Regions from separate parts of the Citrobacter europaeus genome, predicted to be linked through region 3. Evidence: predicted binding sites of a transcription regulator. Region 3 holds the regulator's gene; each other region holds the start of a gene.

Region 1 (5,152 bases), 310 kb from region 3:
TATCCGGCGATATCGCCAGCCCTCCCAGCGTATAAAACTCACTGTGGGCTGCTCGCTGGTTACCATCCAGCAGGGTGTCCCATCCATCCCACTCTTCACTGAAGGCAGACTGACGCTGGTAAATGGCATACTCGCACCCCGGTTCATAAATATGCCGGTAGCGATAACCATTCTTCACATAAGGGGCGGATGCATCCTGGGGCGGGATTCGGTCGATAATCTCTTTCAGGATGCGATCCTGCAAGGCCTGTTGCGAGGCCATAATCTGGCGGCCATACGCATTTTCTTGTTGCAGATAATCCAGTACTTCCGGCTGCGAGCGGGTGTCATCTCGCAACCAGTAATAATTATCAACACGAGTATCGCCATGCTGCGTCATGGCGTGGGGAATACGAGAAGCTTTTGGTAGCATGTCATTGTTCTTTTGCTTAATCATCCTATAAGGGTGGCAAAAGACAGCAATGATGCAAGCGAAACATGCGCCTTAGCGGTAAGTAATTAACCCGGTAAAGCCTGTTTTTGTTCTTTGAGATCCTGTTCAATGCCTTCACGAACATCCTGCGGGATCTTCAGCGCATCGCCCAGCGCGTTCAGATAGCTACGCTCCATAAAGTGGTCGATATCAATCGCCGCACAGCTCAGGAAGTAAATTTCCAGCGCTTCTTCTTCGTTGCGGATACCTTGTGCCAGGCGTTGAGGATCTAGCGGTTGTTCGATGGCGCGCTCAATCAGAACTCGCCCCTGCTCTTCAACGCCCGCTTCGCGGAGTTGCTGCTCAATGGCGGTACGTTCTTTAGCATCAATATGACCATCGCTTTTCGCCGCAAAAACCAGCGCGAGGATCAGACGTTCAGTTCGCTCATCCAGCGGTGAGCTTTGTGCGCCGAACTGCTGTTCATCCTGATGCGCAGCGCGAACCTTATCCTTGTATTTGTTCCATAACACGGTACCGGCAACTGCCCCACCACCAACTAAAAGCGCGCTGGTGCCGTATTTACTCAGTAATTTACGTGAAGATTTATTGGCAACCAGTAATCCTGCCAGACCGCCTAACGCGCCCGGAACCAGAAGTTTACTCAGCCCTTGCTCGCCAGAAGATGACGCGGAGGATCCTTTTTGCCCAAGAAGAGATTGTAGTTGATTTAGCCAGTTAGCCATTTTGCCCCTCAAGTACAGACGAATAATCATCAAAGCGTACCCGAGGGGATGTCAGGAAGTGTTCAGGTCATCAAAAGATGTGCAAATACCTTCGTTATTGCGGCTTATACTCCGCCGTTCCGGCCTTGCAGTCGACTTTTACCTGATAGTGAATATCCGCGCTTTTACCGCGAACCGTCAGGGGAACTGACCATTTCCCGTCTTTGCCCGTAATATCGGGCGTGTTGACCCAGGCGACAGGGTCGGCCTGACCAACGCGTTTTTGATCGTCAGCCCAGCGGGAGATGCGATTTTGCTGATAATCACGTTTCACGCTCGCCGCAATGCCGTTTGAATCCAGTCCTTCACACTTGGGGAACTGAACATTCTTGCTTTCCGTATTTGCCGCAAACACAGATACGCTGGCGGACAACAACAGCAGGCTCAGTAACGCTCTTTTTTTATACATTCTTTTCTCCTTAATCTCCCCTTCGCCATTCATGTTGCCTGTAGCAACGTGAAATGACGTCAGGGATTGCACAATGATTCAGGGAAAAGCATGGTACAAAACGTCAGGAGCGCAAGTCGTTTCAGGCAGCCTGAGTATCATCCTCAGTGTGCGCGTCGTTTTCGACCGCCTGCGGCGATGGCAGTTTGCCATTTTTCAGAATGGCGCTCAGCACATCCTTTTGCTCAGCCAGCCACAGGGAAAGTGCTTCACGCTGCTCGTCTTCGAGCGCTACCGGCGATTGTTCCAGCCATGTGTCGAGCAAATCCGCTGTGTCCAGCATTTTGTCATACGCATCGGCTTCCTTTTTGCTGGTAAACGACATTTTTTCCTCACCTTCCCGAATGACTACGTATTTAACTTCAACCGCCATTTTTGCAGCCTCTCAAATTACCTGTATTTATGTACAGTATATTCTTTTTACGCCTCGAAATCAACCTGGTAATAAAGACAGACGCAAACGTTTTCGTATATACTGCGCCCAGATAAAACAGGGGAATAATTTATGACGTTATTAGGCACAGCGCTGCGTCCCGCAGCAACGCGAGTGATGTTATTAGGTTCAGGTGAACTGGGTAAAGAGGTGGCGATTGAATGCCAACGCCTGGGCGTGGAAGTCATTGCCGTGGATCGTTACCCCGACGCGCCAGCTATGCATGTTGCCCATCGTTCATACGTAATCAACATGCTGGATGGCGATGCATTACGCCAGCTCGTGGAGCGTGAAAAACCAGATTATATCGTGCCCGAAATAGAGGCGATTGCCACAGATATGCTGGTAACACTGGAACAGGAAGGCCAACGCGTCGTGCCGTGTGCCAGGGCGACGCAACTGACCATGAACCGCGAGGGGATCCGTCGACTGGCCGCCGAAGAATTGTCTTTGCCGACCTCTTCTTACCGCTTTGCTGACAGCGAAGCCCGCTTTCGTGAGGCTGTCGCCGAAATCGGCTACCCCTGCATTGTGAAGCCGGTAATGAGTTCCTCCGGGAAGGGACAAAGCTTTATTCGTTCCGCCGATCGGCTCACCGAGGCCTGGGACTATGCTCAGCAGGGAGGCCGGGCAGGCGCCGGACGCGTTATCGTCGAAGGCGTAGTGAATTTTGATTTTGAAATCACCCTGCTTACCGTCAGCGCAGTTGATGGCGTCCATTTCTGCGCGCCGGTAGGACATCGTCAGGAAGATGGCGATTATCGTGAATCCTGGCAGCCGCAGCAGATGAGTGACCTGGCACTGATGCGCGCGCAGGAGATTGCCCGTAAGGTGGTGCTGGCGCTTGGCGGCCATGGACTGTTTGGCGTGGAGCTGTTTGTCTGCGGTGATGAGGTGATTTTCAGCGAAGTTTCCCCTCGCCCTCACGACACGGGTATGGTGACCTTGATTTCGCAGGATCTGTCCGAGTTTGCCCTACACGTACGCGCATTTCTCGGTCTGCCCGTTGGCGCAATCCGCCAGTATGGACCTTCTGCTTCCGCCGTTATCCTGCCGCAACTTACCAGCCAGAATATCACGTTTGATAACGTGCAGGCCGCTGTAGGTGCGGGTATGCAAGTGCGTTTCTTTGGCAAGCCGGAAATCGACGGGAGCCGTCGTCTGGGCGTTGTGCTGGCCACAGCACAGAGCATTGAAGATGCGGTGATACGCGCGAAAGACGCAGCCGCACAGGTGAAAGTCGCAGGATAAAAACCAGACCCGTAGGTCGGATAAAGCATTGCTGCCGTATCTGACCTACGGTTTACGCATTAACGGATTACTGCTTCGCGCCTTCTACTGCTTCACGAGCCAGCTTAGTAATGCGATCGTAATCCCCCGCTTCCAGCGCATCTGCAGGAACCAGCCAGGAACCGCCGATGCACAGCACGCTTTTCAGTGCCAGGTAATCGCGGTAGTTAGACGGGGAAATACCACCAGTTGGGCAGAAACGGACCTGAGAGAACGGACCCGCAATCGCCTGCAGTGCTTTAGTACCACCGTTCGCTTCCGCCGGGAAGAATTTGAATTCTTTCAAACCGTAGTCCATACCCAGCATCAGTTCAGAAACGGTGCTGATACCAGGGATCAGCGGAATAGTGCCTTCGGTTGCAGCCTTCAGCAGCGGCTCGGTCAGGCCCGGGCTGATAGCAAACTGCGCACCGGCTTCGGTCACTTCAGCCAGCTGTTGTGGGTTCAGTACGGTACCCGCGCCAACGATAGCGTCTGGAACTTCTTTGGCGATCGCGCGAATGGCATCCATCGCACATGCGGTACGTAAGGTCACTTCCAGAACGCGCACGCCCCCTGCAACCAGCGCTTTTGCCATCGGCACCGCGTGTTCCAGTTTATTAACCACAATAACCGGTACAACCGGGCCAGTGGTCAGGATTGCTTCTGCACTTGTCTTCCAGTTTTTCATCAGAGTTTTCTCTCGCCTGATTACAAAATAAGTCTTAAAAAGTGATACAGGTTGCGCCCTGCTCCGCACCGGACAGCTTTTCACGCAACGCGCTGAACATTTCACGGCCTGTACCCACGCGCGATGCGCTGAGGTCAGGAATGTGAGGCTGACGAGAGGCAAGTTCCTCTTCATCAACCAGCAGCGTCAATTCACCTGTCTGTCCATTCACACGAATGATGTCGCCATCGCGTACTTTTGCCAGCAACCCGCCATCATAGGCTTCCGGGGTTACATGGATTGCTGAAGGCACTTTACCTGAAGCACCTGAAAGTCGTCCATCTGTAACTAACGCAATTTTGAAACAACGGTCCAATAATACACCAAGTGGCGGCATGAGTTTATGTAATTCTGGCATTCCGTTCGCTTTTGGTCCCTGATGGCGCACAACCACCACGCAATCCCGATCAAGCAGACCCGCATCGAAGGCCGGTAACACATCATGCTGACTTTCAAAAACGACTGCCGGTGCTTCAATTACCTGATTTTCTACCGGGACCGCCGACGTCTTCATCACTGCTCGACCAAGGTTTCCGCTCAGCACTTTGGTGCCGCCATGGTGGGAGAACGGTTGGTCAAAGGTGGCAATCACATTGCTGTCCAACGACTTCGCCGCCCCTTCACGCCAGTCCAGTTCACCCTCGTTGAGCCAGGGTTCCATGGTGTAACGTGATAAACCGAACCCGGCAACGGTGTTCACATCTTCATGCAGCAGACCCGCGTTAAGCAGTTCTCGCATTAACACCGGCACACCACCCGCGGCCTGGAAGTGGTTAATATCTGCCGGACCATTCGGGTACAAACGCGCCATCAGCGGCACGATATCGGACAGATCGGAGAAGTCGTCCCAGTTAATCAGTATCCCGGCCGCACGCGCCATCGCTACCAGGTGCATCGTATGGTTAGTTGAGCCCCCGGTCGCCAGCAGCGCGACAATACCGTTCACCACAACTTTTTCATCAATCATTTTACCGATCGGCATCCATTCATTGCCGTTTCCAGTCAGGCGCGTGACCTGACGGGCTGCCGCCGCGGTCAGTGCTTCGCGTAATGGCGCATCCGGGTGCACGAATGA
Region 2 (5,152 bases), 1.8 Mb from region 3:
CAAAATGGGGCACAAGAATATTGCGTTTATTGGCGGAAGCCCAAGTTCCGGCAGCCGGGCGCAGCGTATCGGCGGATTCACCAGCACATTGCTGGAGCATGGAATATCGCCGAATCCGCAATGGATTGTGGCGACGCAGGCCAGCCAAATTGACGGCGCAAAAGTGGCGGAGTCTCTTCTTCTGCGTTTCCCGCAAATTACCGCCGCCGTTTGCTATCAGGATATCGTGGCGCTTGGGGTCATGCAGGCATTGCGTAAGATGGGGCGTGAACCAGGACGCGATTTTGCGCTGGTGGGGTTCGATGACATCACCGAAGCGGCGCTGGTACAACCTGCGCTCACCACCGTGTCGGTGGCGGCAAAAGAGATAGGTCGCAAGGCTGGAGAGCTACTTTACAGTCGCATTCAGGGAAATGACGAACCACCGAAACGTATTATTCTGCCGCCTGCGCTGGTGGTCAGAGAATCATGTGGTTTTAGCTGATCGTCATGCCTTTTACTGATATCTCTGCCTGTTTATCATTAAATTCTAATTATCGACGTTTTCGGCTGGCGGCGCAGCGTTGCGCTGGTTAATCTGAAAACGATTTACGTAAAATTAACAAAAGAGAATAGCTATGCATGATGCACAAATCCGCGTTGCCATCGCGGGAGCCGGAGGACGCATGGGGCGTCAGTTGATTCAGGCCACTCTCGGCATGGATGGCGTACAGCTCGGCGCGGCGCTGGAGCGCGAAGGATCTTCCTTACTGGGAAGCGATGCTGGAGAGTTAGCGGGAGCCGGGAAAACGGGCGTTACCGTACAAAGTAGCCTTGAAGCGGTGAAAGATGATTTCGATGTTTGCATCGATTTTACCCGCCCGGAAGGCACGCTGGCGCATCTGGCGTTTTGCCGCCAGCACGGTAAAGGGATGGTGATTGGCACCACCGGCTTTGATGACGCAGGTAAACAGGCTATTCGCGATGCCGCGCAGGAGATTGCTATCGTTTTCGCCGCGAACTTTAGCGTTGGCGTCAATGTCATGCTTAAGCTGCTGGAGAAGGCGGCGAAAGTGATGGGTGATTACACCGATATTGAGATTATTGAAGCCCACCACCGCCATAAAGTGGATGCGCCGTCAGGCACTGCGCTGGCGATGGGCGAGGCGATTGCCGGGGCGCTGGATAAAGATTTAAAAGAGTGCGCGGTCTATTCGCGTGAAGGTTACACCGGTGAGCGCGTACCGGGCACGATCGGTTTTGCCACAGTGCGGGCGGGGGATATCGTCGGTGAGCATACCGCGATGTTTGCCGATATTGGCGAGCGTATTGAGATCACGCATAAAGCGTCCAGCCGTATGACCTTTGCCAATGGCGCAGTGCGATCGGCGATTTGGCTGAAATCAAAGTCAAATGGTCTTTTTGATATGAAAGATGTGCTTGATTTACGCAATTTATAGCTTTTATTACCCTTCGTGATGTGGTTATTGTAATCATAATTATTTGATTACATAGGGCAATATTTTATTGCCCTTTTATTTTTTTGCTTTTAAGTGTATTTTTTCTTTTAATCTGGCATTTGTCTGTGTTTTGTTGAGTTATTCTGTTATCTCAATGTAAATTTTGACCAAATGGTCCACTTTTTTCTATCATACTTCATGTTTTTACACTCTTTGCCTGCCGCAAGCGTTTTCCACCCCGAGTTAGCTGATCTTTTTGCCTGTTAAATCGTGTGATTTATCCCAGTGGCGTAAAATAATAATAAAAAATGCCCTTTTGGGTAGACTTTTACGTGGGCTATCTCTAGAATGCCGCCGTTTGCCAGAAATCCATAGGTAAGCAAATTTGCATTGATTCATGAGGTGTTAATGAATTAATATGCAAATAAAGTGAGTGAATATTCTCTGGAGGGTGTTTTGATTAAGTCAGCGCTATTGGTTCTGGAAGACGGAACCCAGTTTCACGGTCGGGCCATAGGGGCAACAGGTTCGGCGGTTGGGGAAGTCGTTTTCAATACTTCAATGACCGGTTATCAAGAAATCCTCACTGATCCTTCCTATTCCCGCCAAATCGTCACTCTTACTTATCCTCATATCGGTAATGTCGGCACCAACGAAGCCGATGCAGAATCTTCTCAGGTACATGCGCAAGGCCTGGTCATCCGCGACCTGCCGCTGATTGCCAGCAACTTCCGCGATACTGAAGACCTCTCTTCTTACCTCAAACGCCATAACATTGTGGCGATTGCCGATATCGATACCCGTAAGCTGACGCGTTTGCTGCGTGAAAAGGGCGCACAAAACGGCTGCATCATCGCGGGCGATAACCCGGATGCGGCGCTGGCACTGGAAAAAGCGAAAGCCTTCCCGGGTCTGAACGGTATGGATCTGGCGAAAGAAGTGACCACCGCGGAGCCTTATAGCTGGACGCAGGGGAGCTGGACGCTGGCCGGTGACCTGCCGGAAGCTAAATCCGCCGATGAACTGCCGTTCCACGTTGTGGCTTACGATTTCGGCGCCAAACGTAACATTCTGCGTATGTTAGCGGACCGCGGCTGCCGCCTGACGGTGGTTCCGGCGAAGACCTCCGCAGAAGACGTGCTGGCGATGAATCCAGACGGCATTTTCCTGTCCAACGGCCCTGGCGACCCGGCGCCGTGCGACTACGCGATTACCGCGATTCAGAAATTCCTCGAAACCGATATTCCGGTATTTGGCATCTGCCTCGGCCATCAGCTGCTGGCGCTGGCGAGCGGTGCGAAGACCATTAAGATGAAGTTTGGCCACCACGGCGGCAACCATCCGGTAAAAGATATTGATAACAACACCGTGATGATCACCGCGCAGAACCACGGTTTTGCGGTCGATGAGGCTTCCATGCCTGCCAACCTGCGCGTGACCCATAAGTCACTGTTCGACGGCACCCTGCAGGGGATTCATCGTACCGACAAACCGGCGTTCAGCTTCCAGGGTCACCCTGAAGCGAGCCCTGGCCCGCACGATGCCGCACCGCTGTTCGATCACTTCATCGAACTTGTAGAGCAATACCGTAAGACCGCTAAATAATCAGGAGCTGAGAAGACAATGCCAAAACGTACAGACATAAAAAGCATCCTGATCCTCGGCGCGGGTCCGATTGTTATCGGTCAGGCGTGTGAGTTTGACTACTCCGGCGCGCAGGCGTGTAAAGCGCTGCGTGAAGAGGGTTACCGCGTTATTCTGGTGAACTCCAACCCGGCAACCATCATGACCGACCCGGAAATGGCCGATGCCACCTACATCGAGCCGATTCACTGGGAAGTGGTGCGTAAAATCATCGAAAAAGAGCGCCCGGACGCGGTGCTGCCAACCATGGGCGGTCAGACGGCGCTAAACTGCGCGCTGGAACTGGAACGTCAGGGCGTACTGGCTGAGTTCGGCGTGACCATGATTGGCGCGACGGCAGATGCCATTGATAAAGCGGAAGACCGTCGTCGCTTCGACATCGCGATGAAAAAAATTGGTCTTGATACCGCGCGTTCAGGCATCGCCCACACCATGGAAGAAGCGCTGGCGGTTGCCGCTGACGTTGGCTTCCCGTGCATTATCCGCCCTAGCTTCACCATGGGCGGCACCGGCGGCGGTATCGCCTACAACCGCGAAGAGTTCGAAGAAATCTGCGAACGTGGTCTGGATCTTTCCCCAACCAACGAGCTGCTGATTGATGAATCGCTGATTGGCTGGAAAGAGTACGAGATGGAAGTGGTGCGTGATAAAAACGACAACTGCATCATCGTCTGCTCCATCGAAAACTTTGACGCAATGGGTATCCATACCGGTGACTCCATCACCGTAGCACCTGCCCAGACGCTGACCGACAAAGAATATCAAATCATGCGTAACGCCTCGATGGCGGTACTGCGTGAAATCGGCGTGGAAACCGGCGGTTCTAACGTCCAGTTTGCGGTAAACCCGAAAAACGGCCGCCTGATTGTCATCGAGATGAACCCGCGTGTATCCCGTTCTTCTGCGCTGGCATCTAAAGCCACCGGTTTCCCGATTGCGAAAGTCGCCGCCAAGCTGGCGGTGGGCTATACCCTCGACGAACTGATGAACGACATCACCGGCGGCCGTACTCCGGCTTCATTTGAGCCGTCCATCGACTACGTTGTGACCAAAATTCCACGCTTCAACTTCGAGAAATTCGTTGGCGCTAACGACCGTCTGACCACGCAGATGAAATCTGTCGGTGAAGTGATGGCGATTGGCCGCACCCAGCAGGAATCGCTGCAGAAAGCCCTGCGCGGTCTGGAAGTGGGCGCGACCGGCTTCGACCCGAAAGTAAGCCTCGACGATCCGGAAGCATTGACCAAAATCCGCCGCGAGCTGAAAGACGCGGGCGCTGAGCGTATCTGGTACATCGCCGATGCCTTCCGTGCGGGCCTGTCCATCGATGGCGTGTTCAACCTGACCAACATCGACCGCTGGTTCCTGGTGCAGATTGAAGAGCTGGTGCGTCTGGAAGAAAAAGTCACCGACCTTGGCATCAACGGCCTCGACGCTGACTTCCTGCGCGTACTGAAGCGTAAAGGCTTCGCTGATGCGCGTCTGGCGAAACTGGCCGGCGTACGCGAAGCGGAAATCCGCAAGCTGCGTGACCAATTTAATCTGCACCCGGTCTACAAGCGTGTGGATACCTGTGCGGCAGAATTTGCCACCGATACCGCCTACATGTACTCCACTTATGAAGATGAGTGTGAAGCGAATCCGTCCGTCGACCGCGACAAGATTATGGTACTGGGCGGTGGTCCAAACCGTATCGGCCAGGGTATTGAGTTCGATTACTGCTGCGTACACGCCTCGCTGGCGCTGCGTGAAGACGGTTACGAGACCATTATGGTCAACTGTAACCCGGAAACGGTTTCTACCGATTACGACACCTCTGACCGCCTGTACTTCGAGCCGGTCACGCTTGAAGACGTACTGGAAATCGTGCGCATCGAGAAGCCAAAAGGCGTCATCGTGCAATACGGCGGCCAGACCCCGCTGAAGCTGGCGCGCGCGCTGGAAGCGGCGGGCGTACCGGTTATCGGCACCAGCCCAGATGCCATCGACCGCGCGGAAGACCGCGAGCGTTTCCAGCAGGCGGTTGACCGTTTGAAGCTGAAACAACCGGCGAACGCTACCGTAACCGC
Region 3 (5,152 bases):
AGACTGCCCAGTGCAAAGATAGATAAACCCAGCAGCAAAATAGGTTTGCGACCGTAGTGGTCGGAAAGTGGCCCCCACAAAAGTTGCGCGACGGCAAAACCGGCTAAGAACAAGCTAAGGCTGGCGCTGACGGCAGATGCAGGTGTTTGCAAATCGGACTGAATTGCGGCAAAGGCGGGCAGATACATATCCGTTGCCAGAAAGCCGAGCACGCTAAGACCTGCCAGCCAGACTAAAAACCCTTTCCCAGGTTGCATCATCATTTCTCTTTTTTTAGCAATAGAACAATGCCGCTGAGTGTAGTGAGTGTAATTCTCGCTGTGAAACGCTAATATTTGCTTACTGATTTCAAATTTTTTGCAGGCAGAATATGTGGTCGGAATATTCACTTGAAGTGGTTGATGCCGTTGCGCGTAACGGCAGCTTTAGTTCTGCCGCCCAGGAGTTGCACCGTGTACCCTCCGCGGTAAGCTACACCGTACGTCAACTGGAAGAGTGGCTGGCGGTGCCGCTTTTTGAGCGGCGCCATCGGGATGTGGAATTGACGCCTGCTGGCGCATGGTTTCTTAAAGAAGGCCGCTCTGTTATCAAAAAAATGCAGATCACTCGCCAGCAATGCCAGCAAATTGCCAACGGCTGGCGCGGACAACTGGCGATCGCAGTCGATAACATTGTCCGCCCAGATCGTACCCGACAAATGATCGTCGATTTCTATCGTCATTTTGACGATGTGGAACTGTTGGTTTTCCAGGAAGTCTTTAACGGCGTCTGGGATGCGCTGTCCGATGGGCGCGTTGAACTGGCAATCGGCGCCACGCAGGCGATTCCGGTGGGGGGCCGCTATACCTTCCGTGACATGGGAATGCTGAGCTGGAGCTGCGTGGTGGCTAGCCATCATCCGTTGGCGTCAATGCCCGGGCCGCTGAGTGATGACACGTTGCGCAACTGGCCGTCACTGGTGCGTGAAGATACCTCCCGTACGTTGCCAAAGCGTATTACCTGGCTGCTGGATAACCAAAAGCGCGTTGTGGTGCCAGACTGGGAATCTTCCGCTACCTGTTTGTCTGCAGGGTTGTGCGTCGGCATGGTACCGACGCATTTTGCCAAACCGTGGATCGATAGCGGCAAATGGGTTGCGCTACAGTTGGAGAATCCATTTCCTGATGCCGCATGCTGCCTGACATGGCAACAGAACGATACGTCGCCGGCATTGAGCTGGCTGCTGGATTATTTAGGGGATAGTGAAACGTTGAACAAGGAATGGCTGCGGGAGCCAGATGAGGCCCCCGCGCAACAGGCTTAGCGGCGGTAATCGCGGAACGGGCCGTCGGCAACCGAGCGGCGTTCTACCAGACGCGGATGCACCTCGATAGATTGTGACTCTTCGCGCTTATTCACGATACGGTCTAACAACATGTTGAAGGCCGTTTCACCCAGCGAATCTTTCGGCTGGTGAATAGTCGTCAGGGCCGGCGTGAAGAAGCGGGCGTTGCGCACGTTGTCGTACCCGATGAGCGAGACATCCTGCGGTACGCGCAGTCCCATCTCGTCAGCGGCGCACAGTGCACCCATCGCCATAATATCGCCACCACAGAAGACGGCGGTCGGACGATGCGACTGTGACAAAATTTGCTGCATGGCGCGATAGCCGGACTCAGGTTCAAAATCGCCCTGCACAATCCAGTTTTCAGGCACTTTAATCAGCGCTTCTTCCATCGCTTTCATAAAACCTGCCAGACGCCCGGCTCCGGTGTTACGTTCCATTGGGCCAGGGATCACGCCAATCTCACGATGACCGCGTTCTACCAGATACCGACCTGCCATGTAACCGCCTTCGAAGGCGTTATCAATGACCGTATCGGTAAAGTCGGCTTTTGCTTCGCCCCAGTCCATGACGACCATCGGAATATGGCGATACTCTTCGAGCATCGTCAGCAGCGGCTCCGGATACTCGGAACACATCACCAGCAGACCATCAACGCGCTTTTGCGCCATCATCGACAGATAGGCCTGCTGTTTTTCGAGACTGTTCCATGCGTTACCCAGAATCAGGGTATAGCCTTTCTGGAAACAGTTTTTCTCAACGGCTTCGATAATTTCAGCGAAATAGGCCGCTTCGCTGCTGGTGGCCAACAAGCCAATAGACTTGGTGTGATTCACCTTCAGGCTGCGTGCCACTGCGCTCGGAGAATAGTGCAGCTCTTTGATCGCCGCCCAGACAGCATTACGCGTTTCTTCCGCGACAAAGCGTGTTTTGTTAATTACGTGTGATACGGTTGTAGTGGAAACGTTTGCTCGCTTCGCTACATCTTTAATTGTTGCCATTACATCTCACTCCAGACCATATCCTAAGCTCCTGAGAATACTCCAGGTAAACGTTTGCCTTAACACACCCTTAGCGCAACGTAAGGGTTGCGGCACGCCGGGAAAACGACACGGAACGTCAGGAAGGGGTCAATGGCCGGTACGCTAATCAAGTAAGCGTGGAATTTTGTCTGATCTTAACGAAAAGGGGAAGAGTTAAAAGCAGTTATCAATATAAATCGTGAGAGATTTTTGCTTTCAAGTGTGTAAAAATGCGCAATATCACTTTTTGTGTGGGAATAAAAAGGAGAAAACTTGATGAGCACCGATCTGAAATTTTCGTTAGTAACTACCATTATTGTTCTGGGCTTGATCGTCGCGAGTGGCCTGACCGCAGCGCTGCATTGATTTCCCCGAGGGAGTTAATTCTCCCTCATCCTTTCCGCTGGCTTTTCCCCTCTATTGTTTGCGAATAAGCAAAAGTCTTTTGCAGTTTTGTTAACTTTATTAATTTTGCGATCAATGTCATGCTTTTGACTCTTATTTTATGTCGCGCCATGGCTCGACGTTACGGAGTCGCAATATGAAACTCAATTATCCATTACTGGCGCTGGCGATCGGCGCGTTTGGCATTGGTACCACCGAATTTTCGCCAATGGGATTATTGCCCGTCATAGCCAAAGGTGTGGATGTCTCGATTCCGGCGGCCGGCATGTTGATCAGCGCGTATGCGGTTGGCGTAATGGTGGGCGCTCCGCTGATGACATTATTGCTGTCTCATCGTGCGCGACGTAATGCGTTGATATTCCTGATGGCGATTTTTACGCTGGGTAACGTGCTCTCGGCTATCTCACCGGATTACACCACGCTGATGTTATCGCGTATTTTGACCAGTCTGAATCACGGGGCATTTTTTGGTCTTGGCTCTGTGGTTGCTGCAAGCGTGGTACCCAAACATAAGCAGGCCAGCGCCGTGGCAACCATGTTTATGGGGTTAACCATTGCCAATATTGGCGGAGTTCCGGCGGCAACCTGGCTTGGTGAAACCATCGGCTGGCGCATGTCGTTTATGGCAACGGCGGGTCTTGGGGTCATCGCGATGGTCAGCCTGTTCTTCTCATTACCCAAAGGTGGGGCAGGAGAGCGCCCGGATGTCCGTAGTGAACTGGCGGTACTTATGCGCCCGCAGGTGCTGTCGGCACTGCTGACGACCGTTCTGGGCGCCGGGGCGATGTTCACGCTTTATACCTACATCTCACCGGTGTTGCATACTATCACCCATGCCACACCGGCATTTGTCACCGGTATGCTGGTGCTGATAGGCGTTGGCTTCTCGATCGGTAACTACTTTGGCGGCAAACTGGCTGACCGTTCAGTGAACGGTACGCTGAAAGGTTTTTTACTGCTGTTGATGGTTATTATGCTGGCCATTCCTTTGCTTGCGCGAAATGAGCTGGGCGCGGCGGTCAGTATGGTGGTCTGGGGCGCGGCGACGTTTGCCGTCGTTCCACCGTTGCAGATGCGTGTGATGCGCGTTGCCAGCGAAGCGCCTGGATTATCGTCGTCAGTCAATATTGGCGCATTTAACCTGGGGAACGCACTGGGTGCCGCAGCCGGTGGGGCGGTGATTTCCGGTGGTTTAGGCTACAGTTTTGTGCCGGTGATGGGGGCGATTGTGGCGGGGCTTGCGCTGCTGCTGGTCTTTATCTCGGCGCGGAAACAGCCTGAAGAGGTCTGTACTGCCACTCATTAAAACTAAAACGCAGAAGGGGTTCCCTTCTGCGTTATCTTTTTATGCTGCGAAGTTCTTCGCAACAAATTCCCAGTTCACCAGCGCCCAGAAGTGCTCCAGGTAACCAGGACGGGCATTGCGATAATCGATGTAGTAGGCGTGTTCCCATACGTCAACGGTCATCAGCGTCGTCGCGTCGGTGGTCAGCGGAGTACCCGCGTTGGAGGTGGAAACGATAGCCAGTTTGCCATCCGTTCCTTTAACCAGCCAGGTCCAGCCAGAACCGAAGTTTTTGATAGCGGCGTCGGTGAACTGCGCTTTGAAATCCGCAAAGCTGCCAAAGGAGGCGACAATTGCCTCGGCCAGTTTACCGGTTGGTTCGCCACCTGCGTTCGGTGCCAGGCAGTTCCAGTAGAACGTGTGGTTCCAGACCTGTGCTGCGTTATTGAAGACACCACCTTCAGAGCTACGTACGATCTCTTCCAGTGATTTACCTTCAAACGCAGTGCCTTTAATCAGGTTGTTCAGATTGGTCACGTAGGTTTGATGGTGTTTGCCATAGTGGTATTCCAGCGTTTCGGCAGAAATATGCGGTGCCAGAGCATCTTTGGCATACGGTAATGCAGGTAATTCAAACGACATTGCTTCTCTCCTTATTATTTATATTGAGTACACACAATAGCCTCATTGTGAGTAAGGATAGGGTAGCAAATTGAAAGGTTATGCAAAAGAAGAACTTACCCTACAGCATGTTCTGTAGGGTAAGTTTTTAGCGAATTGTTTTTGGCGTCATTACCCGACGAGCGCCCACATAGTGGCGCTGCCAGTAATCTTCACTCAGAGAGGTGATTTGAATTTCCTGCCCGCTTCGCGGTGACTGAATAAACTTACCGTTGCCAACATACACGCCAACGTGATCGGCGGTTCCGCGACCCTGGGTACGGAAAAAGACCAGATCGCCATTTTTCAGTTCGCCACGTTCGATCGGCGCGGCATCGCGCAGGTGATACATTTCGTTCGCGGTACGCGGAATGCGGAATTTCACCAGATCTTTATAGGCGTAATAGACCAGTCCGCTGCAGTCAAACCCGGTTCTTGGTGAGGTGCCGCCCCAGC

What was found. Region 3 encodes PurR, which represses purine synthesis genes. Its sites were predicted from a motif close to CANGCAAACGTTTGCNTG; they were not measured.
Region 1: the regulator PurR is predicted to act here: its motif matches at 2,099-2,116, upstream of purT (formate-dependent phosphoribosylglycinamide formyltransferase).
Region 2: the regulator PurR is predicted to act here: its motif matches at 1,659-1,676, upstream of carA (glutamine-hydrolyzing carbamoyl-phosphate synthase small subunit).

The regions. Positions count from the first base shown of each region.
Region 1 covers NZ_CP148084.1:2,108,705-2,113,856, reverse strand. The annotation lists gene ptrB (oligopeptidase B) at 1-412, opposite strand, end outside; gene WHR59_RS09825 (tellurite resistance TerB family protein) at 499-1,158, opposite strand; gene yebF (protein YebF) at 1,253-1,606, opposite strand; gene yebG (DNA damage-inducible protein YebG) at 1,728-2,018, opposite strand; gene purT (formate-dependent phosphoribosylglycinamide formyltransferase) at 2,151-3,329, shown strand; gene kdgA (bifunctional 4-hydroxy-2-oxoglutarate aldolase/2-dehydro-3-deoxy-phosphogluconate aldolase) at 3,397-4,038, opposite strand; gene edd (phosphogluconate dehydratase) at 4,073-5,152, opposite strand, start outside.
Region 2 covers NZ_CP148084.1:4,262,414-4,267,565, reverse strand. The annotation lists gene WHR59_RS19965 (LacI family DNA-binding transcriptional regulator) at 1-484, shown strand, start outside; gene dapB (4-hydroxy-tetrahydrodipicolinate reductase) at 618-1,439, shown strand; gene carA (glutamine-hydrolyzing carbamoyl-phosphate synthase small subunit) at 1,896-3,044, shown strand; gene carB (carbamoyl-phosphate synthase large subunit) at 3,063-5,152, shown strand, end outside.
Region 3 covers NZ_CP148084.1:2,418,431-2,423,582, forward strand. The annotation lists gene punC (purine nucleoside transporter PunC) at 1-257, opposite strand, end outside; gene punR (DNA-binding transcriptional activator PunR) at 371-1,303, shown strand; gene purR (HTH-type transcriptional repressor PurR) at 1,300-2,325, opposite strand; gene cydH (cytochrome bd-I accessory subunit CydH) at 2,623-2,712, shown strand; gene WHR59_RS11405 (MFS transporter) at 2,888-4,057, shown strand; gene sodB (superoxide dismutase [Fe]) at 4,097-4,678, opposite strand; gene WHR59_RS11415 (C40 family peptidase) at 4,806-5,152, opposite strand, start outside.